DNA from 2 places in the Caldimonas taiwanensis NBRC 104434 genome. Region 2 is predicted to be linked to the other one. Evidence: riboswitches for the same ligand, from Rfam matches in the RefSeq annotation. Region 2 holds a riboswitch; the other holds the start of a gene.

Region 1 (11,744 bases), on a different contig from region 2:
CCCGTGTTTCGAAGACCCCGTAGGTCGAAGGGTAGGTGATCATCACGCAGGCCAGGCGCTCGCTGTACTGCTCGCACTTGGCTCGTAGATCGTCCAGATCCACATTGCCGTCGGCGTCACACCGGGTGACCACGACCTGCATGCCCGCCATCTGGGCCGAGGCCGGATTGGTGCCATGGGCCGATTCCGGAATCAGGCACACATTGCGGTGTCCCTGGCCACGCGCCTCGTGGTAGGCCCGGATGATCAACAGCCCAGCATATTCGCCTTGCGAGCCGGCGTTGGGTTGCAAGCTGATACCGGCATAGCCCGTGGCTTGGCTCAGCCAGTGGCACAACTGCTCATTCAATAGCGCGTAGCCCTGGAGCTGGTCTTGCGGCGCAAAGGGGTGGATCTGCGCGAACTCCGGCCAGGTGATGGGAATCATCTCGCTGGTGGCATTGAGCTTCATCGTGCACGAACCCAAGGGGATCATCGTGCGATCCAGCGCCAAATCTTTGTCCGCCAGGCTGCGCAAGTAACGCAGCATTTCCGTCTCGGAGTGATGCGTGTTGAACACCGGGTGCGTCAGGTAGGGGCTGGTGCGGCGCAGCGCCTCTGGGATGAGCGCCGCGACCCCTTTTTCGACCGTGTCCCAAGCCGGCAGAGGACGGCCCTGGGCGAAAACCTGCCACAAGTCCTGCACATGCTCGCGTGTCGTGGTTTCGTCCAGCGAGATGCCAATGGTCGTTGGGCTGGCGCGGCGCAGGTTCATGCCGGCGGCCACGGCCGCGGCCATCAAGGCTTCCGTGTGCTCTCCAGTGCGCACCTCCAAGGTATCGAAGGCCGTCTCGTGCGTGAGGGCCCAGCCCAGGCTGGCCAGACCCTGGGCCAGCACGGCGGTGTAGCTGGCCACCCGCTGCGCGATGCGCTTGAGGCCCTGGGGGCCGTGATAGACCGCATACATGCTGGCCACCACGGCCGGCAGCACCTGGGCCGTGCAAATGTTGGACGTGGCCTTCTCGCGGCGGATGTGTTGCTCGCGGGTTTGCAGCGCCAACCGATAGGCCGGATGGCCATGAGCGTCCACGCTCACGCCCACCAGCCGGCCCGGCAGAGATCGCTTGAACTCGTCGCGCGTGGCCATGTAGGCGGCATGCGGTCCGCCGTTGCCCATGGGCATGCCAAAGCGCTGCGTCGTGCCCACCACGATGTCGGCGCCTTGTTCGCCCGGTGGCGTGAGCAGCGTCAGGGCCAGCAAGTCGGCTGCCACGACGGCCAAGGCCCCGCGGGCATGGACCGCATCGATCAGCGGGCGCAGATCGATGATGCGTCCGGTCACGCCGGGATACTGAAACAGCGCGGCGAAGCAGTCCGTCTGGGCGGCCTGCTCGGCCGCACCGGTGACCACCGTCAGACCCAGCGGCCGCGCGCGCGTGCGCACCACCTCCAAAGTCTGTGGCAGAACGTCTTCGGCAACGAAAAAGACGGTGCTCTTGCTCTTGCCCACCCGGGCGGCCAGCGTCATCGCTTCGGCGGCGGCGGTGGCCTCGTCCAGCATCGAGGCATTGGCAATGGCCATGCCCGTCAGGTCGCACACCATGGTCTGGAAGTTCACCAGAGCTTCCATGCGCCCTTGCGAAATCTCGGCCTGGTACGGGGTATACGCCGTGTACCACGCGGGGTTTTCCAGCACGTTGCGCAAAATGACCGCCGGCGTGTGCGTGTTGTAGTAGCCCTGGCCGATGTGGCTGCGCAGCACCCGGTTGCGCGCGGCGATGGCCTTGAGCTCCTCGAGGGCGCGAGCCTCCGGCACGGGTGCCGGCAGTTTCATCGGGGTGCTGCGGCGGATGCTGCTGGGCACCAAGGCATCCATCAGTGCTTCGCGGGAGGCTGCGCCGATGGCCGACAGCATGGCTCGTTCATCGGCGGCATCGATGCCGATGTGGCGGGCCACGAATTCATCGTGAGCTTCGAGGTCGCTCAAAGGGGTGAGGGCAGACATGAGCATGGCGTTGGGGCGAAGAAAGTCACGCGCCGGCGGTGCCTGCGCAGGCCGATGGCCGCCGGCGAAGGCAGCGCTCAGGTGTTTTTGAGGAGGGCGTCGTAGGCCGGCGCGTCCAACAGGGCATCGAACTCGGCCAAATCACTCAGCTTGATCTTGAAGAACCAGCCCTTACCCAGAGGATCGGAATTGGCCAGCGATGGATCGGCCCGCAGGTCCTCATTGACCTCGAGAACGCGACCGCTGACTGGCGCATAGACATCGGCGGCGGCCTTTACCGATTCCACCACACCAGCCACCTCGCCTTTCTTGAACTCGGCCCCCACGGCGGGCAGGTCGACGAAGACCACATCCCCCAGCGCATCCTGCGCATGGGCGGTGATGCCGACGGTGGCCACGCCTTCGTCGCCATCGAGTTCAATCCATTCATGGTCGGGGGTGTACTTGACGGTCATGCAGAACTCCTCGGAGGAATGAAATGGAGCAAGTGGATCAGCGGTGGTAGCGGTGCGGCACGAAGGGCAGGGGCGTCACGCGCATCGGGAGCGTCTTCTCACGCACCACGGCATGCACGATGGCGCCGGTGGCTGCATGGTTCACGGGCAAATAGCCCATCGCGATGGGCACGCCCAAGGTAGGACTGACGGTGCCGCTGGTGACGTGCCCGGCATTGTGCCGGGCCGCATCGAGCAGCTTGGCCCCTTCGCGCACCGGGGTCCGCTCCAGGCCCACCAGGCCCACGCGCTTGACCAAGGCCCCCTGAGCCAGTTGAGACTCGATCGTCTGGGCGCCGGGGTAGCCGCCGGCACGCGCGCCGCCAGGGCGGCGTACCTTCGAGATCGCCCAGCTCAGCGCGGCTTGCACCGGCGTGGTATGCGGGTCGATGTCGTGACCGTGCAGGCACAGACCCGCCTCCAGCCGCAAGGTGTCGCGCGCGCCCAGACCGGCCAGCTTCACCTCGGGCTGCATCAGCAGCACGCGGGCCAGGGCCTCGGCGTCCTCGGCCGCCACCGAAATTTCGAAACCGTCCTCGCCGGTGTAACCCGAGCGGGTCACATAGCAGGTCTTGCCAGCGAGTGTGAAATGATCGCCGGTCATGAAGCTCAGCCGCTGCACGTCGGCATTCACACGGGCCAGGGCCTCCACGGCCAGCGGGCCCTGCAGGGCCAGCAGGGCCCGGTCGGGCAGAGACTGCACCGTGCAGCGGTGACCGATATGGGTGTTCAGATGCGCCAGGTCGGCTTGCTTGTTGGCCGCGTTGACCACCAGCAGCAGATCGTGTTCCCGGCGCGTGATCATCAGGTCATCGAGGATGCCGCCGCTGGCATTGGTAAAGAAGCCATAGCGTTGCTTGCCCACGGGCAGATCGACCACGTCCACCGGGACCAGCGTTTCCAGGGCGCGGGCGGCCTCTTCCCCGGACAAACGAATCTGCCCCATGTGAGACACGTCGAACAAGGCTGCACTTTGCCGACAGTGCCGGTGCTCGGCGATGATGCCCTCGTACTGCACCGGCATCTCGTAGCCGGCAAAAGGCACCATGCGGGCGCCATGCTCTCGGTGCAGGGCATACAGGGGCGTGCGCAGCAGCGCGGGCGTCGAGACTTGGGCGGACATGGCGATCTCCTGGGGCTGTGATGCGAACCCGCCGTCCCGACAATCGGTCCGGCACGTGCTGCCCTCGCTGTCCGCTTTACCTGAGAGATTGGCCGCCTGGCTGTTTCAGCCGCAGCGGCTTGCCCCTTCGGTGGGCTGGGTGACCACGGTCGCCCAGCCTCTCTCCAGTGAGGAACGCCTCGTCCACGAGGCGCTTGTCAGTCCTGGGTGCCTGAGCGTTCGGGCTTGCGCCCTGCGCCTTCGGCGGCCCCACCAGGGGGCTCTCTCCTGACAGATGTCAGTGTAATTCACCCGACAGAAAAATGGCGGCCTTGGCGCCGCCATTTTTTCCGTGACTTGGTCGACGCGGGGGATCACATGCCCGCATAGTTGGGCCCACCACCACCTTCCGGTGTGACCCAAACGATGTTTTGCGTCGGATCCTTGATGTCGCAGGTTTTGCAGTGCACGCAGTTCTGAGCGTTGATCTGCAGCCGGTCGCTGCCGTCCTCGTTCTTGACGAACTCGTACACGCCAGCGGGGCAGTAACGGCTCTCGGGCCCGGCAAACCGCGCCAGGTTGATCGCAACCGGCACGCTGGAGTCCTTGAGCGTCAAATGAGCCGGTTGGTTTTCTTCATGGTTGGTGTTGCTCACGAACACCGAGGACAGCCGGTCGAACGTGAGCTTGCCATCCGGCTTGGGGTAGACGATCTTCTCGCACTGGTCGGCCGGCTTCAGATACACGTGGTCGGGCTGATCGCGATGCAAAGTCCAAGGGGGGCTCTGAATCCCCAGCTTGGGCAGCAACCACTGCTCCACGCCGGTCATCAGCTTGCCCACCAGCGGTCCCTTCTTGAACCAATGCTTGAAGTTGCGTGACTGCTGCAACTCCTCATACAACCAGCTCTTTTCGAAGGCTTCGGGGTAGGCGCTCAGCTCGTCGCCCGAACGCCCGGCCGTGACGGCCTCGAACACAGCCTCCGCGCACAGCATGCCGCTCTTGATGGCGGCATGGCTGCCCTTGATGCGCGCCGCGTTCAAATAGCCCGCATCGCAGCCCACCAAGGCGCCGCCAGGAAACACGGTCTTGGGCAGGGCTTGGGGTGTGCCGTTGTTGATGGCACGAGCGCCATAACTCAAGCGCTTGCCACCTTCGATGTGCGCGCGGATGGCCGGGTGCGTCTTCCAGCGCTGCATCTCCTCGAAGGGGCTGAGCCAGGGATTCTGATAATCCAGCCCGATCACGAAACCCAACGTGACCTTGTTGTCTTCGAGGTGATAAAGGAAACCCCCGCCGAAGGTCTGATCATCCATGGGCCAGCCGGCCGTATGCACCACCAGGCCCGGCTTGGCTTTGGCCGGGTCGATCTCCCACAACTCCTTGATGCCAATGGCATAGGTCTGCGGATCCTTGCCCTCGTCGAGCTTGTAGCGAGCGATGAGCTGCTTGCCCAGATGCCCGCGTGCGCCCTCGGCGAAGATGGTGTATTTGCCGAGCAGTTCCATCCCCAGCTGGAAATGATCCGTGGGCTTGCCATCCTTGCCGATGCCCATATTGCCGGTGGCCACGCCGCGCACGCGGCCTTGCTCGTCATACAGGACTTCGGCCGCGGGGAACCCTGGAAAGATTTCCACCCCTAGGCTTTCGGCTTGCTCGGCCATCCATTTGACCACCTTGCCCAGCGAGATGACATAGCACCCCTTGTTGTGGAAGTTGCGTGGCACGAAAAAGTCTGGAATGCGCGTGCTACCGCTCTCGGTGAGCGTGAGCACATCATCGGCGGTGACTGGCTGGTTCAGCGGTGCGCCCAGCTCCTTCCAGTTCGGAAACAGCTCGTTCATCGCGCGAGGATCCATCACCGCGCCCGACAGAATATGGGCCCCTGGCTCCGAGCCTTTCTCCAGCACCACGACCGATATGTCCTGGTTCTTCTGGGCGGCCAGCTGCTTGATCCGGATGGCCGTGGCCAGCCCTGCAGGGCCGGCACCGACGATCACGACGTCATATTCCATGGATTCGCGCGGGCCGTACTGCTCCAGGATCTCTTGCGCAGTCATCGTGTCTTCCTCTTTGAATGGATAGGGGGTCGCCTGGGGGGATGCCGACGCGTCCACCCCGCATGACCAGGATTCTATCGGGTTGCGGCGGAAAATCGAACGATCGTTCGATTCGATGCTCGACAGTGCACTCTAGCGCAGGCGCTCGAGGCGCCGCTGTCGGCCGTGCGACAGGCTTGGACCGGCCTCGGGGTCTCGTTATGCTTGGGGTTCCCGGGTTTCGAGCCCGTTTCACACATTTCCGAGAGGCCCGCATGAGTTACAGCATCGACTTATCCGGCCGTGTGGCCTTGATCACCGGCGCATCCAGCGGTTTGGGCGAACAGTTCGCCCGCACTCTGGCTCGCGCCGGGGCAGCCGTCGTGCTCGCGGGCCGTCGGGTCGAGCGGCTCAAAACCCTGCGCTCGGAGATCGAGGCCCTGGGAGGAGATGCCCATGTGGTGGGCATGGATGTCACGGACACCGACAGCATCCGGTCGGCCGTGGCCCATGCCGAGACCGAGGTGGGGGCGATCGATATCCTGGTCAACAATTCTGGCGTGAGCACCACTCAGAAGCTGGTGGATGTCACGCCCGAAGACTACGACTACGTCTTCGACACCAACACCCGCGGGGCCTTTTTCGTGGCTCAAGAGGTCGGCAAGCGCATGCTGGCTCGCGCGCGCGGTGCTGCGCCAGGCACCTTCATCGGCGGCCGCATCGTCAACATCGCGTCCATGGCGGGCCTGCGGGTGCTCGGCCAGATCGGCGTGTATTGCATGAGCAAAGCGGCCGTCATCCACATGACTCGTGCGATGGCCTTGGAGTGGGGCAAGTACGGCATCAACGTCAATGCCATTTGTCCCGGGTACATCGACACCGAGATCAACCACCATCACTGGCAGACCGAACAAGGTCAAAAACTCATCGCAATGCTGCCGCGCAAACGCCTCGGTGAGCCCAAAGACCTGGATGCTTTGCTCGTGATGCTCTGCTCCAACGAAAGCCATTTCATCAATGGGGCCGTGATCGCCGCTGATGACGGTTTCGCCCTCTAAAGGATCGGCTCGGACATGCGTATCGACATCCCCGAGCACAAAAAGCTCGTCCATGAGATGCTGATTCCTATCCGCTGGGGCGACATGGACGCCATGGGTCATGTCAACAATGCTGCGTACTTTCGCTATCTCGAAACAGTGCGCATCGATTGGTTGCATCGGCTGGGCGGCGCGCCCGACCCCCGCGGCACGGGGCCGGTCATCGTCAATGCCTTTTGCAACTTTTATCGCCAGATCACCTTTCCAGGCACGTTGCTGGCCCGTCACTACGTGGCCAATCCTGGTCGCAGCAGCGTGGACACCTTCATCACGCTCGAGCGTACCGACTGCCCCGGCCAGATCGATGCGGCCGGAGGCGCGACCCTGGTGTGGGTGGACTTCCCGCGGCAGACCTCGGTGCCGATGCCGGACTGGCTGAGGGCAGCCGTCAGCTGAAGTCATGCATGCCTGCGACTGCGGGCTGCCAGCGACTACCTTGGCTCAAGCGGCTGCAGGGCGGCGACGAACTGTTCTGTTGCGGCGCGCCAGGAATAGCGGCGGGCATATTCGTGCACCGCTTCGCGTGGCAAGGCCAACGCGCGCAGGCACGCCGCGCGCAGATCGGTGTCGAGCACGCCACCGGCAGACTGGCCTACCACGTCGATCGGCCCCGGCGCTGGAAATGCCGCCACCGGTGTCCCGCAGGCCATGGCCTCGGCCATCACCAATCCGAAGGTATCGGTCAGACTGGGAAAGACCAATACATCGGCCGTGCGGTACAGCTGGGCCAGCGTCGGACCATCGAGGATTCCGAACCAACGCACCCCGGGGTACTGACTTTGCAGCCTGGCGCGCAGCGGCCCATCACCGGCCACCCACTTTGCGCCAGGAAGGTCCAGCCTCAGAAAGGCGTCGATGTTCTTTTCCACCGCCAGACGCCCGACATACAAAAAGACCGGCGCGGGTCCGCGCGGCAGCCGTGGACCCTGCGGCGTGAACATTGATGAGTCGACCCCCCGAGACCAGAGTCTGGCGTGGACGAAGCCGCGGGCGCGCAAGTCGGCCACGATGGTCGGGGTGGGCGCCAGCGTGGCCACCCCGGCGTTGTGGAAACGACGCAGTGCCGCGTAAGTCCAAGCCGGCGGCAGGCGCAGGCGCGCATGCACATATTCCGGGAAACGGCTGTGATAGGCGGTCGTGAATGGCCACCCGCGGTCCCGCAGCACGGCCCGCGCCTGCCATCCCAGCGGACCCTCGGTGGCCAGGTGAATGCAGTCCGGGCTCAAGGCATCGATCACAGTGGCCATGCGGCGGCGGGAGATCCACGCCAGGCGGATCTGCGGGTCAGTGGGGCACGGCACGGTGGGAAGCCCCTGCGCCGACAACACCTCCACCTCATGACCCAGGGCCAGCAGCTCGCGCCGGGTCATTTTCAGCGTTCGCACCACGCCATTGACCTGTGGTTCCCAGGCATCCGTGACGATGAGGATCTTCATGCACGCTCCGCGACGACGGCGACTCGATTGGAGACCATCGCCGTTGCACTGTCGTGACAGCGCGCGGAAGGACGATGACAGAAAAACGGGGTTTAGCCCCCCATGAGCTTTTGCACCAGCTCCGGTGTGGTATTGGCCCGGTACTTGCGCAGCAAGCGCGCTCGATAGATGTCCACGGTGCGGTGGCTCACTCCTAGAGCTTTACCGATTTGCTTGCTGGTCTGCCCTTCGATCAACAACGCGGCCACCTCCCGTTCGCGGCCGGTCAGCTCCAGCGTGACAAGCCGTTTGGATGACAGATCCTCGAAGGTCCAGATGCCCGCCGCATGCGGCGTGTCCCGATGGAAGGCTCGGCCGCTCACGTGGCACCAAAACAGCTCGCCCCGGGGATCCCCTGGTGATCGCTTCATGATTCGTTCATCGGCATAGCGTCCGCTTGCCCCGAGAATGGGCTCGATGCGACGTCCGGTGCGCTCGAATTCGTCGCGGCTGGGATAGAGCACCAGGAACGATTGCCCGATCAGCGCTTCACGCGAGGTGCGGAACATCTCGGCCAGCGCGTGATTGCAATCGACGATGATGCGATGGCGTGACAGCACCAGACCGACGGGAGCCATCTCGAATGCGGCACGGTAATCGATGGACGCAAGTGCGGGCATCATCACAAGCTCGAGGAGACTGCTTAGGCGATTCTACGTATTCAGATACGTAGTACGCTGTGGATTTGTCCCAACCCCCTTGCGAAGGAGACTCGCATGAACAAGATCTATCCCAGTGCGGCCGACGCGCTCAAAGGGATCGTCAAGGACGGCCAAATGCTGGCTGTCGGCGGCTTTGGCCTGTGTGGTATTCCCGAGGCCCTGATCGACGCGTTGCAGGCCAGCGGTGTGAAGAACCTCACCGTGATCTCCAACAACGCTGGCGTGGACGGCTTCGGCTTGGGCAAGCTGCTGGCCACGCGGCAGATCAAAAAGATGATCTCCAGCTATGTGGGCGAGAACAAGGAATTCGAGCGCCAGTACCTCAGCGGCGAACTCGAGCTGGAGTTCACCCCGCAAGGAACGCTGGCCGAGAAGCTGCGCGCTGGCGGGGCCGGCATCCCGGCCTTCTTCACCCGCACGGGAGTGGGCACCGTGGTGGCCGAAGGCAAGGAGGTCCGGGAATTCGATGGCATCAAGTACGTGATGGAGCGCTCGCTGGTGCCTGACGTCTCGCTCGTCAAAGCCTATATTGCCGACAAATGCGGCAACCTCGTGTTCCGCAAAACCGCCCGCAATTTCAACCCCAACGTGGCCATGGCCGGCAAGATCACCGTGGTCGAGGTCGAAAAAATCGTCGAAACCGGTGAGCTCGATCCCGATCAGATTCACCTGCCGGGCATCTTCGTGCACCGCATCGTACTGAACGCCAACCCCGAAAAACGCATCGAGCAGCGCACCGTGCGCGCTGCTGCTTGAAGGAGACTGCACATGGCTTGGAATCGTGACGAGATGGCGGCGCGCGCCGCCCGTGAGCTGCGTGACGGCTACTACGTCAACCTGGGCATCGGTTTGCCCACCCTGGTGGCCAACCACGTGCCCGCTGGCATGGAGGTTTGGCTGCAAAGCGAGAACGGTCTGCTGGGGATCGGCCCATTCCCCACGGAAGACGAAGTCGATCCGGACCTCATCAATGCCGGCAAGCAGACCGTCACCACCCTGCCGGGCTCATCGTTCTTCTCCTCGGCCGACTCCTTCGCGATGATCCGGGGAGGCAAGATCAACCTGGCCATCCTTGGGGCCATGCAAGTCAGTGAAAAAGGCGATCTGGCCAACTGGATGATCCCCGGCAAGATGGTCAAGGGCATGGGTGGCGCCATGGATTTGGTCGCCGGCGTGGGCCGTGTGGTCGTGCTGATGGAGCACTGCGCCAAAAATGGTGAGCACAAGCTGCTCAAGCAGTGCACCCTCCCACTCACCGGCGTCGGGGTGGTCCACCGCGTCATCACCGACTTGTGCGTCCTCGACATCACGCCCCAGGGTTTTTGCTGTGTCGAGCTTGCCCCCGGCGTCACCGAAGACGAGGTGCGGATGAAGACCGGTGCGCCGGTGGAATTCGCACTGGCGGCTGCCTGAGTCGCGGCGTTGGCGCCGAGGTCATCGCAGGGGCCCTTTGGGGCCCCTCGGTCGTTCAAGGGGCGGACGCGCCCTCGTCCGAGGGCCGCCATTGACCATCGATCAACAGCTCATGCGGGCGAAACTGCGCTTTGTAAGCCATCTTGCGGCTGTCCCGGATCCAGTAGCCAAGATAGACATGAGCCAGGCCGAGTTGGCGCGTTTGATCGATCTGCCACAGCACGTTGTAGGTGCCGTAGCTGCAGCCAGGCTCCGGCTCATAAAAGGTGTATACCGCCGACAGCCCGTCATTGAGCACATCGAGGATGGACACCATCTTCAGCTGGCCAGTCTGCGGATGCCGAAACTCCACGAGCCGAGAGTTCACCCGACTTTGGAGCAGGAATTGCGTGTACTGGTCCACACTGTCGTGGTCCATGCCGCCGCCGCTGTGACGGCCCGATTGGTAGCGCAGATAAAGCTGATAATGCTCCGGCACGAAACACAGTCGCAACACGCGCACTTCTAGCGAGGCGTGTTGACGCAGAGCCCGACGCTGACTGCGATTGGGTTGAAAGCGTTGCACCGGGATGCGCAGCGGCACGCAGGCACGGCAGCCGTCACAGTAAGGGCGGTAAGTGAACATCCCACTGCGGCGGAACCCCCGGGCCACCAGATCGGAATACGTATCGGTATGGATCAAGTGACTGGGCGTGGCCACTTGCGAGCGTGCCGACCTTCCCGGCAGATAGCTGCAAGGGTAAGGTGCAGTCGCATAGAACTGGAGCGACGCGAGCGGAAGTTCTTTGGGATGCGTCATGCGGACGGTGCGGACTGTGTCGAGGAAGGCACGCTCACGAGGTTGGCACGGTGCGGCAGGGCCTGCAGCTGATCCCACAGTTGCGGCTCGAAAGTCCAGCTGGCGGGAGCGGGCAAGGCGATGGCGCGCCGCACATGGGCCAGAAAACGAGCCCGCGGCACCTCATGTGCGCCCAGTGACGCCAAATGGTCTGTGCGCTGTTGGCAATCGATCATTTCGATGCCGTGATGCAAACAAAACGCCACGAGGGCTGCCAAAGCGATCTTGGAGGCATCGGTCTGCCAAGCAAACATCGACTCGCCAAAGAACATCCGACCCATGCCAATGCCGTACAGCCCCCCGACCAGCTCTCCATCGACCCAGGTCTCGAACGAGTGCACTTCTCCCAGACGATGCCAGCGCTCGTAAGCTTCCACCATCTCGGGCACGATCCAGGTGCCCGTTTGCCCGGCGCGGGGCGTTGCAGCGCAGGCCCGGATCACGCGCCCGAATGCCGAATCGATACGAATCTCGGCACGCGGATCTTGACGGAAACGTCGCAGCGTCTTGCGCAATGATCGCGACAACTTCAGGCGCGAGGTCTCGAGCACCATGCGCGGATCCGGGCTCCACCAAAGCACCGGTTGCCCCGCGCCATACCAGGGGAAAATTCCTCGGGCATAGGCTGCGCGCAGCCGCT
Region 2 (11,744 bases):
GGAGTACGCTGCACAAGCCACGGCCGTGCACGGCGCATTGCTCGAAGGACATGCGCAGCCTCGCGCTGGCGTCCTTGCCAAACTGGCCCAAGTCGATCTGCTGCGCCCCGATATCCCCGGCGATGCGGGCGCCCTGCGGGTGCAAGCCGAAATGCTCAGCCGCGATGTGTCTGGATGCCTCTATGGCTTCGAGGTGAGCGCTAACCATCAAACCATCTGTCGCGGCAAACTGATCGTCGCCTTCGATCGTGGGGGACGGTCGTGAGCCGTCGTGCCTTGGTCACTGGTGGCAGCGGCGGCATCGGCGCCGCCATTTGTCGCGCCCTGGCCGCACAGGGGCTGCAGGTCTTGGTTCATACCCATCGTGGTCAGGACCGCGCCCAAACTCTGGTCGAAGAAATCAGGGCCTCGGGTGGCCACGCCCACGTCGTGACTTTCGACCTCGACGACGCCCAAGCGGTGGCACGCGCCATCGAAGCAATCCTGGCCACGGGGCCGGTACAGGTTCTCGTGAACAACGCTGGCGTGCATCGCGATGCACCCATGGCTGGCATGGATGCACATACCTGGCACTCGGTGATCGATACCAATCTGCACGGCTTTTATCGAGTGACTCAACCTTTGCTGTTGCCGATGATGCGCACACGCTGGGGCCGCATCGTCAACATCAGCTCGGTCGCAGCGCAGGCAGGTAACCGCGGCCAAACCAACTATGCTGCGGCCAAGGCCGCGCTGCTCGGCGCGACCAAGTCGCTGGCATTGGAACTCGCTTCGCGCGGTATCACGGTCAATGCCGTTGCACCTGGCATCATTGACACGGCCATGACCGAATCGGCGTTTCCACCCGATCGCATTCGAGCTCTCGTGCCTGCCGGACGCGCAGGTCGGCCTGAGGAGGTGGCTGCCCTGGTCGCCTTCCTGGCGTCTGATGCCGCAAGCTACATCACCGGTCAGATCATCGGTGTCAATGGCGGGATGTATTGATGCAATCCATGGATTGGACGGACGTCTGGATTGCCATCCCGGCATACAACGAAGAACGAACCATCCGCGCTTTGGCCGAAGGAGCGCTGCGGCAATGTCCACGTGTGATCGTGGTCGATGACGGCTCGTCGGACGGCACAGCCGCTGCCATGAAGGGTCTGCCCGTGTGCCTGTTGCGTCATGAGATCAACCGTGGGAAGGCGGCCAGTCTGCGCACTGCTTTTGCCTATGCACTGGATCGCGGAGCACGCTGCTTGATCGCCTTCGACGGCGACGGACAACATGACCCCGAAGATGCCCCGGTGCTGTTGGCCGCCTGGGAGCAAGCCCCTGAGCGCATCGTCATTGGGTCGCGGCTGCACGACCGCTCGCAGTTCCCGTCCGCCCGTTACCACGCCAACCGCTTTGCGAGCTTCTGGATCTCCTGGGCCGCCGGTCATCCGATCGCGGACTCGCAATCGGGCTATCGTGTCTATCCGCGTGAGGTCATGCGCATTGCTTTGAGCCCCCGAGTTCACAGCTCTCGCTTTACCTTCGAGAGCGAAATCTTGATTGAGGCCGCTCAGCAAGGCCACCAGACCTTGTCCGTGGCCATCGCCGGGCGATATCCCCCCAACGCTCGGCCAAGCCATTTTCGGCCTGTAGTCGATATCGCCAAGATCGTCATCATGGTTGGCAGTCGGCTGTTGCGGCGCGGCATGGCTCCGCTGTCTTTGTGGCGCAGCCTAGGACCAGCACCCGTGCTGCCCGGCCGCATGCCTTCGAGGTCTTGGCGACGATGAACAGCTCTGCTGTCCTGATCGCCGAGCAGCTGGTCTATCGCTACCCGGGGCAACCGGATGATACGCTGCGCGGAGTCAATCTGCGTCTGCATCGTGGCATAGCCGTGGGGCTGCTGGGGCCCAACGGCTCTGGCAAGTCCACGCTTATCAACTTGCTCATCGGTTTGCGCACCCCCAAAAGCGGACACCTCATCTATCCAGATGACAAACAGCCTTGCATCGCTTGGGTCCCGCAAGAGTACGCCTTCTATCCCGAATTGAGCTGCCTGGAAAATCTTCAGCTCTTTGCCAGCCTGCTTGACATCGACGCTCATGATCGACAGCGGCGTATTGCTTCTGCCATGGCCAATTGCCAGCTGCAGGAGTTTGCCAAACGTCGCGCACGCCATTGCTCGGGAGGGGTACGGCGGCGTCTGAACCTTGCCATTGCTTTGCTACAACAGCCAGATGTGCTGCTCCTGGACGAGCCCACGGTCGGCGTTGATCCCCAATCGCGCGCGTTTCTGCTTGAGCGTGTTCGGGAGCTGGTGCAAGGCGGCACAGCTGTGCTTTACGCCTCCCACTACATGGAAGAGATCAGCGCAGTGTGCTCGAACATCGTGTTACTCGATCGTGGCCAAGTGATCGCTCACGGTGAGCTCTCCACTCTACTGCAGGGGCCCGCAGGCGGTCCTTCTTTTGCTGATCTCGATGCCCTGTTCATGCACTACACCCACCGGTCCTTGCGTGACTGAAGCCCGCCCCTCATGACCAGAGCCGCTCATCGTCTCCATCAGATCGTGAACCTGGCCCTCAAGGAGTGGCGGCTGCTGGCACGCAATCCGCATGGCTTGGCGGTGCTTTTCTTCATGCCTGCGATGTTCATCTTGGTGATGTCTTTCACGCTGAAAAACACCCTGGTGACGCATGTCGACCTCCCTGTCACCGGCTGGGTCGTCGAAGACACCCATCCTGCTGCGCAGGCCTGGTGCCAGCAATGGCTCAACCACCATGGAGGGCAGCGTTACGCAAGCCGCGAAGCCTTGCAAACAGCCTTGCGCGAGCGCACCATTGACGCTGCCGTAGTGGTACGGTCACCATGGCTGGACAAGAACGGACGACCTCAGGCCAACCAAGTCGAGCTTTGGTTAGGAAACAGAGTACAACCCGCGGCAGCAGCTAGGCTACGCACCGAGCTGAGCTTTTCCATGCTGCAAGTGCGTTTGCGCATCGCCGCCGCTGAGGCGGGACCCTTGGCCAGCATGCTGCTCGACAGTACCTCCGCACCCGAACTGATGGGGCAGGATCATGGTCCGCGAATCCGCTATCTTTATGAAATCGAGTCGGGCCGTGCCATGACTGCCGTCCAGCAAAGCGTTCCTGCTTGGCTGGTGTTTGGAATGTTCTTTGTCGTGATTCCTATGGCCGGCGTGCTCATCCAGGAACGTAATGAAGGCACGCTCTTGCGGTTGGCCAGCTTTGGTGTAACACCGGGGACCGTGCTGGGCAGTAAGCTGGCGGCCTTCATGTTGCTGAACTGGATACAGCTGTCGTTCATGATCTTGGTGGGACGCTGGCTGGTACCGCTGTTGGGCGGCCCGGCCCTGCAATTGGACATCGAGCTCGGGTGGTTTGCACTCATGGTGCTGTCCACCAGTGCGGCTGCTGTGGGACTGGCCTTGCTAGTGGCGGCCTACAGCCGCAGCTTTGATCAGGCCGCTGCACTCGGTGGCGGCCTCAACGTGCTGCTCGGCGCCATTGCCGGCGTAATGGTGCCGCGCATGTTGATGCCCCCAATTCTGCAAACGGTCTCGGAATGGTCTCCCATGGGCTGGGCACTCGACGGCATGCAGGTCGTCTTCGTCGGCAATCCTCAGGCTGAGGATCTCTTGCTGCGTGCTGGATTGCTATGGGTCTTTGCGCTGTCGTGTCTGGCAGCTGCCTGGAATACCATTCGGCACTGGGGATCGATTGTCCCTCGATCCAGCAATTCGCCCTCGCCGGTCGCTTGCCAAGGAAGCAAGGACTCAACTTAGCCGGAGCTTGGCATGCTCCCCTGATAAGGGGTCTCGCAATCGACCTAAGCATGAGGTGGCCTGGCAATCAAGCCGCCTGGACTGCCTGCAGCGGCACGGCCGCAGCATGCAGCCAAAGCATCGTGATCTCACGATGCGTGACTCACCCCAGATCCTCCCCGCCGGCACCCACCACCCGTGTGTTGCCCAAGCCCAGCAGCTCGCGGGCTTCGCGCAGCAGCGGCATCACCTCGTGCAGCTTGCGCTGGCGACGTGAGCGCAGCAAATAGCGCTCGATGTCGAACACCAAGTCCCCCAACTCACCCAGGGTCTCGCAGCGCTCCAGGCGCGCCGGCACACGCGAGGTGAAAGGCGGCGGCTCGCGTTGGATCACGGTGCGCAGCAAGGCCCGCACCTGCTCGTGCAAGGCCATCTCCGACGGCGTGGGCCCCCCTCGGGCGCCTTTTCGATCTCGGTGAGCACCGGCAGCTCGAGCGGCGCATCCAGCCGGACCGGGGGGGGAAGCGGCGCAGCCCCCCGGCGCGATGACCGCAGCGCCCCGACCGGCCCACGACCACGCGCTGGCGCCAAAGCCTTTGGCGCCGGTGGGAGCGACGGTGGAAGCGACGGTGGAGCCTCGGACATGAAACCGGCCGTCTCGGCCAGGGCACGGGCCAAAGGGCCTTGGGGACATGGCGGCGCTGCCGGTGCAGCTGCAGACCCGCCCTGTGTCTGTGGCGCTGGCGCAGATGCGGGTGCCGGTGCGGGCACACTCACCGCTTGCGGCATGCCCTCGGGCTCGGGCGCCTCCGGCGCTGGTGCCGCCGCCGGCGGGCTGGACAGCTCCACCAGACCCAGCCGCAGCAAGTCGTCGAAATGCTGCGGGCTGGCCCCGGCCTTCTGTGCCATGCTCAGCACCTCGGCCAAAGACCGCGTCCCATCGACCAGCCACAACACCGTGCGGTGGCGTTGGCTGAGCCGATGCACACGATGACGCAACTCCTCGTGGCCGAGGGCGGTCTTGAGGGGTATGGCCGGTGAGCTCATCGCCGAAACGAAGCGCGGGCTCACATTGTGGCGCAGCCAGCCGCATCGTGCCGAGCAACGACACGACTTGCGCCCCCAGCCTCGGTGGAAAGTCACGGTCGTGGTCGCAAGGGGCCTTCGGGGTTACAGTCGGCCCTGAGCCGATGCCTTGCATTCGTCGCGCCTCACCTGTCCCATCCGATCCCAAGACCTGCCATGACCTACCCGCACACCCAACTCTTCATCGCCGGCCAGTGGTGCGATGCGGCCGACGGCCGCACGCTGCCGGTCTACAACCCGGCCACGGGCCAGGAAATCGGCCGCGTGGCCCATGCCTCGGTGGCCGATCTGGACCGCGCCCTGCAGGCCGCCCAGGCCGGCTTCGAGGTCTGGCGCGACATGGCGCCGGCCGAGCGGGCGAAGATCATGCGCCGCGCCGCCGCGCTGATCCGCGAGCGCGCCAACGAGATCGCCCCGTTGATCACCCAAGAGCAAGGCAAGCCTCTGGCCGAAGCCAAGGCCGAGACCTTGGCCGCGGCCGATCTCACCGAATGGTTCGCCGACGAGGGCTTGCGGGTCTATGGCCGCCTCGTGCCCTCGCGCGGCAAGCCGGAGCTGCGCCAAATGGTGCTCAAGGACCCGGTGGGCCCGGTGGCGGCCTTCACGCCGTGGAATTTCCCGATCAACCAGGTCGTGCGCAAAGTCGGCCCGGCGTTGGCTGCCGGCTGCTCGATGCTGGTGAAAGCCGCCGAGGAAACTCCCGCCGGCCCGGCCGCCTACATCCGCGCCTTCGCCGACGCCGGCCTGCCGCCAGGGGTCTTGGGCCTGGTCTATGGCCAGCCGGCCGAGATTTCGAGCCATTTGATCCCGCACCCGATCATCCGCAAGATCACTTTCACCGGCTCGACGCCGGTGGGCAAGCAACTGGCCGCCCTGGCCGGTCAGCACATGAAGCGCGTGACCATGGAGTTGGGCGGACATGCGCCGGTGATCGTCTGCGAAGACGCCGACCTGGAACTGGCCGTGCGCGTCAGTGCGGCAGCCAAGTTCCGCAATGCTGGCCAAGTGTGCATCTCGCCCACGCGCTTTTTGGTGCATGAGCGCCTGCGCGACGACTTTGCGCAGGCGCTGGCGCAACATGCGCAAAGTCTCAAGGTGGGCGACGGCCTGGCCGAAGGCACGCAGATGGGCCCGCTGGCCAACCCGCGACGCCTGGCCGCCATGGCCGAGCTCACGCAAGACGCCGTGCGCAAGGGAGCCACCGTGCTGGCCGGGGGCGAGCGCATCGGCCACAGCGGCAATTTCTGGCAGCCCACCATCCTGGCCGATGTGCCTGTCGATGCGCGCGTCTTCAACGACGAGCCCTTCGGGCCGGTGGCGGCGATCCGCTCGTTCAAGACGCTGGACGAAGCCATTGCCGAGGCCAACCGCCTGCCCTATGGTCTGGCCGCCTATGCCTTCACGCGCTCGCTGAAGAACGCGGACTTGCTCGCGCGCCGCATCGAGGTCGGCATGCTGTGGATCAACATGCCGGCCATGCCCTCGGCGGAAATGCCCTTCGGCGGGGTCAAGGACTCGGGCTATGGCTCCGAGGGCGGCCCCGAGGCGTTGGAAGCCTACCTCAACGTGCGTTCCGTGGCCGTGATGAACGTCTGAGAAACCTGCTCGGCACCGGACGGAGGCCGGGCGTCTTGCGTGCTGCAGCCGTCCGGCGCACGCAGGCCTTCGGGCAACTGGGCTTGCACCTGAGACCAAAAGAGGGCGGCGCGCGCCTCGCCCGCTTGGCGGGCGACGCACGCCCGGGCCAGCTGCATCCAGGACCACAGCGAGGGCTCGTCATGCACCGCGCGCACCGCATCGCGCAGGCTGGGCTCGTGATCGGGCGCCATCAGTATGGCCAACTCCAGCGCATAGATCTTGGCCAGGTGCAAGGAGCGCGGTCGTGGCCGAGGAGCGCCGGGTTTTTTCGGCACGGGCGGAGGTGCGACCACCCATTCGGCCAGCCCCAGGGCGACCAAGTCGCGCACCTGGTCCTCTTTGAGCCCCAGGCTCTCGATGATCGGCGCCAAGGCCGCCAGGCTTCGGCGGCCGTCGAGCATGACCAACAACTGCCGTTGCGCCCAAGTCCCGGGAAACGATGTGCCCTGCAAGACGGCGCGTCCCCGAGCCGTCTTGCGCAGGATGCCATGTGTCGGCCCACCCGACATGCTTTGCCTCCAGCCATGTGATGCGTGTGGTGATGCCTGCGCCCCCACGCCATCGCGGCGCAGTGTGCCCAGGGCTTACGACAAGGACGTGACAGGCCCGCAGCGCCGCGCCGACACCGGCACGGCGACGGGATCGGGCCATGCTCGTCGAACCAGGTCGGCCACGCACTGCGCCGTGGCGGCCGACAGCGTCCAGCCCAGGTGGCCATGGCCGGTGTTGTAGAACACGCGCGGATGCCGGCCGCGGCCCACGCGGGGCATCATGTCGGGCATCATCGGTCGCAGTCCGGCCCAGGGCACCACGCTGCGAGTGGACACCCCCGGAAAACAGCGCTGCACCCAGTCCACCAACGGTCGGATGCGATCGGCGCGGATGTCGCGGTTCTCACCGTCGAACTCGGCCGTGCCAGCCACGCGCAAGCGGTCCGCGCCCAATCGGCTGGTCACGATCTTGGTCTCGTCGTCGAGCAGGCTGACCGTGGGCGCAGCGGCCTGGCTGGCCTCGTCGAGCAGGTTGACGGTGATCGAATAGCCCTTCACCGGATAGACATTGACCCGGTCGCCCAGCTGCGCGGCCAAGGCCCGGCTGGCCACGCCGGCACACACCACCACGCCATCGAAGCGCAGCGTCTGCTCGCCCTCGGGACCGGCCAGCCTCATGTGCACGCCATCGTCGCGGGCGTGCAGCCGCCGCACCTCCCATCCGTACAGGCCGCGCACGCCGCGGCGCTGCGCGGCTTCGGCCAGGCCGTGGGTGAACTTGTGGATGTCGCCGGTGGTGTCGCTGTCGGTATACCAACCGCCAAAGTATCGGCCGGCCAGGGTCGGGACGATGGCCCGGATTTCCTCGGGCGTGACTGCGCGGCGCTGCAGACCGCCGGCGGCCAGCAAGGCCGAAACCCGCCGCGCATGCTCGAAGCCCGCCCGATCACGATAGATGTGCAGAATGCCCTCGCGTCGGTGATCGAATTCGATGCCCTCTTCATCGGCCCAGGCATACAGAGGCTCCCGTGCGGCAATCGCCAGGCGCACCGTCTCGATCGTGTGACGACGGTAATGCGCCATGCTGGCCAGGAATTGCACAAACCAGCTCAGCTGGTGCCAGCTCGGCCGCGGATGCACCAGCAAGGGCGCGTCGGCCTTCAGCATCCATTTCAGGCCTTTCCACACCGTGGAGGCATGGTTCCACACTTCGGCATTGGAGGCAGACAACTGCCCGCCGTTGGCATAAGAGGTTTCCATCGCGGCATAGCGATGCCGCTCGACCAAGGTCACGGACAAGCCGCGGCGGGCCAGGGCATAGGCGGTGGTGACGCCGGTGATGCCGGCGCCGATGATGGCAATCGAAGGCATGAGAGCTCCTCTCAGGCAAAGCCACGCGTCGAGGCGGGAAGCCCAGGCCACGTGCCGCAGCCTGGACGCCCCCTCTGTTGCGGACCTGAGAGATTCACGGAGGCGCGCGAGGCTCCCGCTTGCTCCTTCGGTGCTGGCCGGCGACGCGAACGGCCGGCAGCTCTTCAGAGTCGGTGGGCGATGCCGGTCCTGGGGCCTGAGAGTTTCCGGGGCGGTTGCTCCTTCGGCGCCGCCTGGGCATGTGCACAGGCAGGCTCTCCCGACATCACCATGGCTGCCTTCGGGCGGCCACCCTTGGATTGTGCCCGAAACCTTGGGTTGGGCTGCGGGCATCGGAGCGTCCGGACATTCACCGGGCTTCGATTCTCGGACAATCCGCCGCGCGCCCGACGAAGACTTCCCGAGGAATGCCATGCGTTTGCCACGCTCCAGACTGTTCGAGCGGCTGCAGGACGCCCAGCTCGCCCAGGCGGCCGCCAGCCTGAGTTTCACCACCTTGCTGTCGCTGGTGCCACTGCTGGCCGTGGGATTTGCGCTGTTCACGCTGGTGCCTGCCTTGCGTCCGTTTCGGCGTACGCTCGAAGGGCTGTGGTTGCCGCATCTGCTGCCAGCGGACCTTGCGCAGCCCGTGCTGAGATACCTCGGCCGCTTTGCCGACAATGCCCATGGGCTGAGCTGGAGCGGCGCGGCCTTGCTGCTGGTGGCCGCGCTGGCCATGATGTTCACGGTGGAGACCGCGCTGAACCGGATCTGGCAGGTGCGCCAAGGCCGCCCCTGGCGCTGTACCTGCCCCTGCTGGCCGCCGGCCCGCTGGTGCTGGGGTGGAGTCTGTGGGCCACCTCGCGGGCCTTGGCCCTGTCTCAAGGCCTGCTGAGCCCGTGGCCGCCGGCGGTCGAGGTGTTGTGGACCTTGGGTCCGGCTGCGCTCAGCCTGGCGATGCTGTTCTTGCTGTTCTACCTGGTGCCCCATGCCCCGGTGCGCTGGCACGAGGCGCTGCTGGGCGGCTTGCTCGGCGCCGCCGGGCTCGAAGCCGGCAAACAGGCTTTCGCGACCTACGTGCTGGCGCTTCCCACGTACCGCACCTTGTACGGCAGCTTTGCCGTGTTCCCGGTGTTCCTGCTGTGGATCTATTACTCCTGGGCCGTCACCTTGGCCGCCGCGGTGGTGACCGCGCATCTGGGGTCCCTGCGCGCGGCACGCGGCCGGGGCAGCGGCCGCGCCGCAAGGCCTGAGCGATCTCGGGCTTAGGGCCTTGCCGCCGTCTCACACGTCGATGTTCGCCGCCCGCAACGCATTGCTTTCGATGAACTCGCGCCGCGGCTCCACCTCATCGCCCATCAGCATCGTGAACACTCGGTCGGCTTCGATCGCGTCTTCGATCTGCACGCGCAACAAGCGGCGCACCTTGGGGTCCATCGTGGTTTCCCAGAGCTGTTCGGGGTTCATCTCGCCCAGGCCCTTGTAGCGCTGGCGTGTGACGCTGTTTTCAGCCTGCTGCATCAGCCAAGCCATGGCCTGGCGGAAGTCGCTGACCTGGGCTTCTTTCTGCTTGTCGCCTTCGCCCTTGCGCACGATGGCATTGGGGCCCACCAAGCCTTTGAACATGCGGCCGGCAGTGCTCAACGCTTCGTAGTCGGCGCCATGCACGAAGTCGGCACTGATGACCGTGGTCTTGAGATTGCCATGGTGTCGCCGGCTGATGCGCAACATCTGCTTGTCGGTGCGTTCGTCGTACACGGCCTCGACCTCGGCATCGTGCAATGCGGCCTTCAGTGCCGCTGCCGAGGCGTGCGCCTGCTCGGCCGTGTCCAGTTGCAGCTCCAAGCCATCGGCCAGCGCGCGCAAGGCTTCCACATCCATCCAATTGGCCAGACGGTCGATCACGTTGTTGGCCAGCACGTACTGACGCGCCAAGGCTTCGAGCGCCTCGCCTTCGAGCACCGTGCCATCGATGCCCGTTTCCAAGCGGGCATCCTTCAGCGCCACGCGCAGCAAGTAGGCGTCGAGCTCGTGGGCATCCTTGAGGTACTGCTCTTCCTTGCCCGACTTGACTTTGTACAGCGGCGGCTGGGCGATGTAGATGTGGCCACGCTCGACCAGCTCGGGCATCTGGCGGTAGAAGAAGGTCAGCAACAGGGTGCGGATATGGGCCCCGTCCACGTCCGCGTCGGTCATGATGATGATGCGGTGATAGCGCAGCTTGTCGGGATTGAAATCGTCTTTGCCGATCCCGGTGCCCAAGGCGGTGATCAAGGTGATGATTTCGTTGCTGGACAACAGCTTTTCGTAGCGCGCCTTCTCCACGTTCAGGATCTTGCCGCGCAGCGGCAAGATGGCCTGGAACTTTCGATCGCGCCCTTGCTTGGCGCTGCCGCCGGCCGAATCCCCCTCGACGATGTAGATCTCGCTGAGCGCGGGGTCTTTTTCCTGGCAGTCGGCCAGCTTGCCCGGCAGACCGAGTCCATCGAGCACGCCCTTGCGGCGGGTCATTTCACGCGCCTTGCGCGCGGCTTCGCGGGCGCGAGCGGCCTCGACGATCTTGCCGCAGATGATCTTGGCATCGGTGGGGTTCTCCAGCAACCAATCGGTGAGTTTGCTGGAGACGATTTCTTCCACCGGCCCACGCACTTCGCTGGAGACCAGCTTGTCTTTGGTTTGGCTGGAAAACTTCGGCTCGGGCACTTTGACACTGATCACGCAGGCCAGGCCTTCGCGCATGTCGTCGCCGGTGATTTCGACTTTGGCCTTCTTGGCCAGTTCGTTGTCTTCGATGTACTTGTTGATCACCCGCGTCATCGCCGCACGCAAGCCGGTGAGGTGGGTACCGCCATCACGCTGCGGGATGTTGTTGGTGAAGCACAGGACGTTTTCGCTGTAGCCATCGTTCCACTGCATGGCCACTTCGACACCGATGGTGGTGCCTTGCTCGCTGAGCTTCTCCCCCACGGCATGGAAGACATTGGGGTGCAAGACCCTCTTGCCCTGATTGATGAAGTCGACGAAGCCCTTGACCCCGCCAGAAAACGCAAAGTTGTCCTCCTTGTTGTGGCGTTCGTCGACCAGACGGATCTTCACGCCGTTGTTCAGGAAGGACAGCTCGCGCAATCGCTTGGCCAGAATGTCGTAGTGGAAATCGTTGTTCTGCTGAAAGATCTCGTCATCGGGCAGAAAGTGCACTTCGGTGCCGCGCTTGTCGGTCTCGCCAATGATCTTCATGGGACTGACGGCCACACCGTCGCGCATCTCGATCAGGCGGTCTTGGGGCACGCCCTTGCGAAACTCCATGAAGTGCACCTTGCCGTCGCGCCGTACCGTCAGGCGCAGCCATTTGGACAAGGCGTTCACGCAGGAGACACCCACGCCATGCAGCCCCCCCGAGACCTTGTAGCTGTTCTGGT

The links. Region 2 has a riboswitch for glycine ahead of CTA01S_RS00175 (D-amino acid dehydrogenase). Riboswitches for the same ligand answer to the same signal wherever they lie in the genome.
Region 1: linked by a shared signal. The riboswitch ahead of gcvT (glycine cleavage system aminomethyltransferase GcvT) and the one ahead of CTA01S_RS00175 (D-amino acid dehydrogenase) in region 2 are both predicted to bind glycine.

What each region holds. Positions count from the first base shown of each region.
Region 1 is NZ_BCWK01000030.1:3,532-15,275, forward strand. Features, by position in the region: gene gcvP (aminomethyl-transferring glycine dehydrogenase) at 1-1,990, opposite strand, end outside; gene gcvH (glycine cleavage system protein GcvH) at 2,062-2,439, opposite strand; gene gcvT (glycine cleavage system aminomethyltransferase GcvT) at 2,477-3,601, opposite strand; glycine riboswitch at 3,659-3,779, opposite strand; glycine riboswitch at 3,790-3,881, opposite strand; gene CTA01S_RS15225 (electron transfer flavoprotein-ubiquinone oxidoreductase) at 3,955-5,640, opposite strand; gene CTA01S_RS15230 (SDR family oxidoreductase) at 5,895-6,677, shown strand; gene CTA01S_RS15235 (acyl-CoA thioesterase) at 6,693-7,112, shown strand; gene CTA01S_RS15240 (glycosyltransferase family 4 protein) at 7,148-8,152, opposite strand; gene CTA01S_RS15245 (LuxR C-terminal-related transcriptional regulator) at 8,245-8,814, opposite strand; gene CTA01S_RS15250 (CoA transferase subunit A) at 8,908-9,609, shown strand; gene CTA01S_RS15255 (3-oxoacid CoA-transferase subunit B) at 9,622-10,266, shown strand; gene CTA01S_RS15260 (arginyltransferase) at 10,322-11,065, opposite strand; gene aat (leucyl/phenylalanyl-tRNA--protein transferase) at 11,062-11,744, opposite strand, start outside.
Region 2 is NZ_BCWK01000001.1:23,598-35,341, forward strand. Features, by position in the region: gene CTA01S_RS00130 (hotdog family protein) at 1-265, shown strand, start outside; gene fabG (3-oxoacyl-ACP reductase FabG) at 262-984, shown strand; gene CTA01S_RS00140 (glycosyltransferase family 2 protein) at 993-1,766, shown strand; gene CTA01S_RS00145 (ABC transporter ATP-binding protein) at 1,763-2,500, shown strand; gene CTA01S_RS00150 (ABC transporter permease) at 2,546-3,781, shown strand; gene CTA01S_RS00155 (hypothetical protein) at 3,924-4,193, opposite strand; gene CTA01S_RS00165 (NAD-dependent succinate-semialdehyde dehydrogenase) at 5,003-6,442, shown strand; gene CTA01S_RS00170 (hypothetical protein) at 6,403-6,993, opposite strand; gene CTA01S_RS00175 (D-amino acid dehydrogenase) at 7,069-8,346, opposite strand; glycine riboswitch at 8,411-8,520, opposite strand; glycine riboswitch at 8,521-8,618, opposite strand; partial or broken gene CTA01S_RS16560 (YihY family inner membrane protein) at 8,759-9,594, shown strand; gene gyrB (DNA topoisomerase (ATP-hydrolyzing) subunit B) at 9,610-11,744, opposite strand, start outside.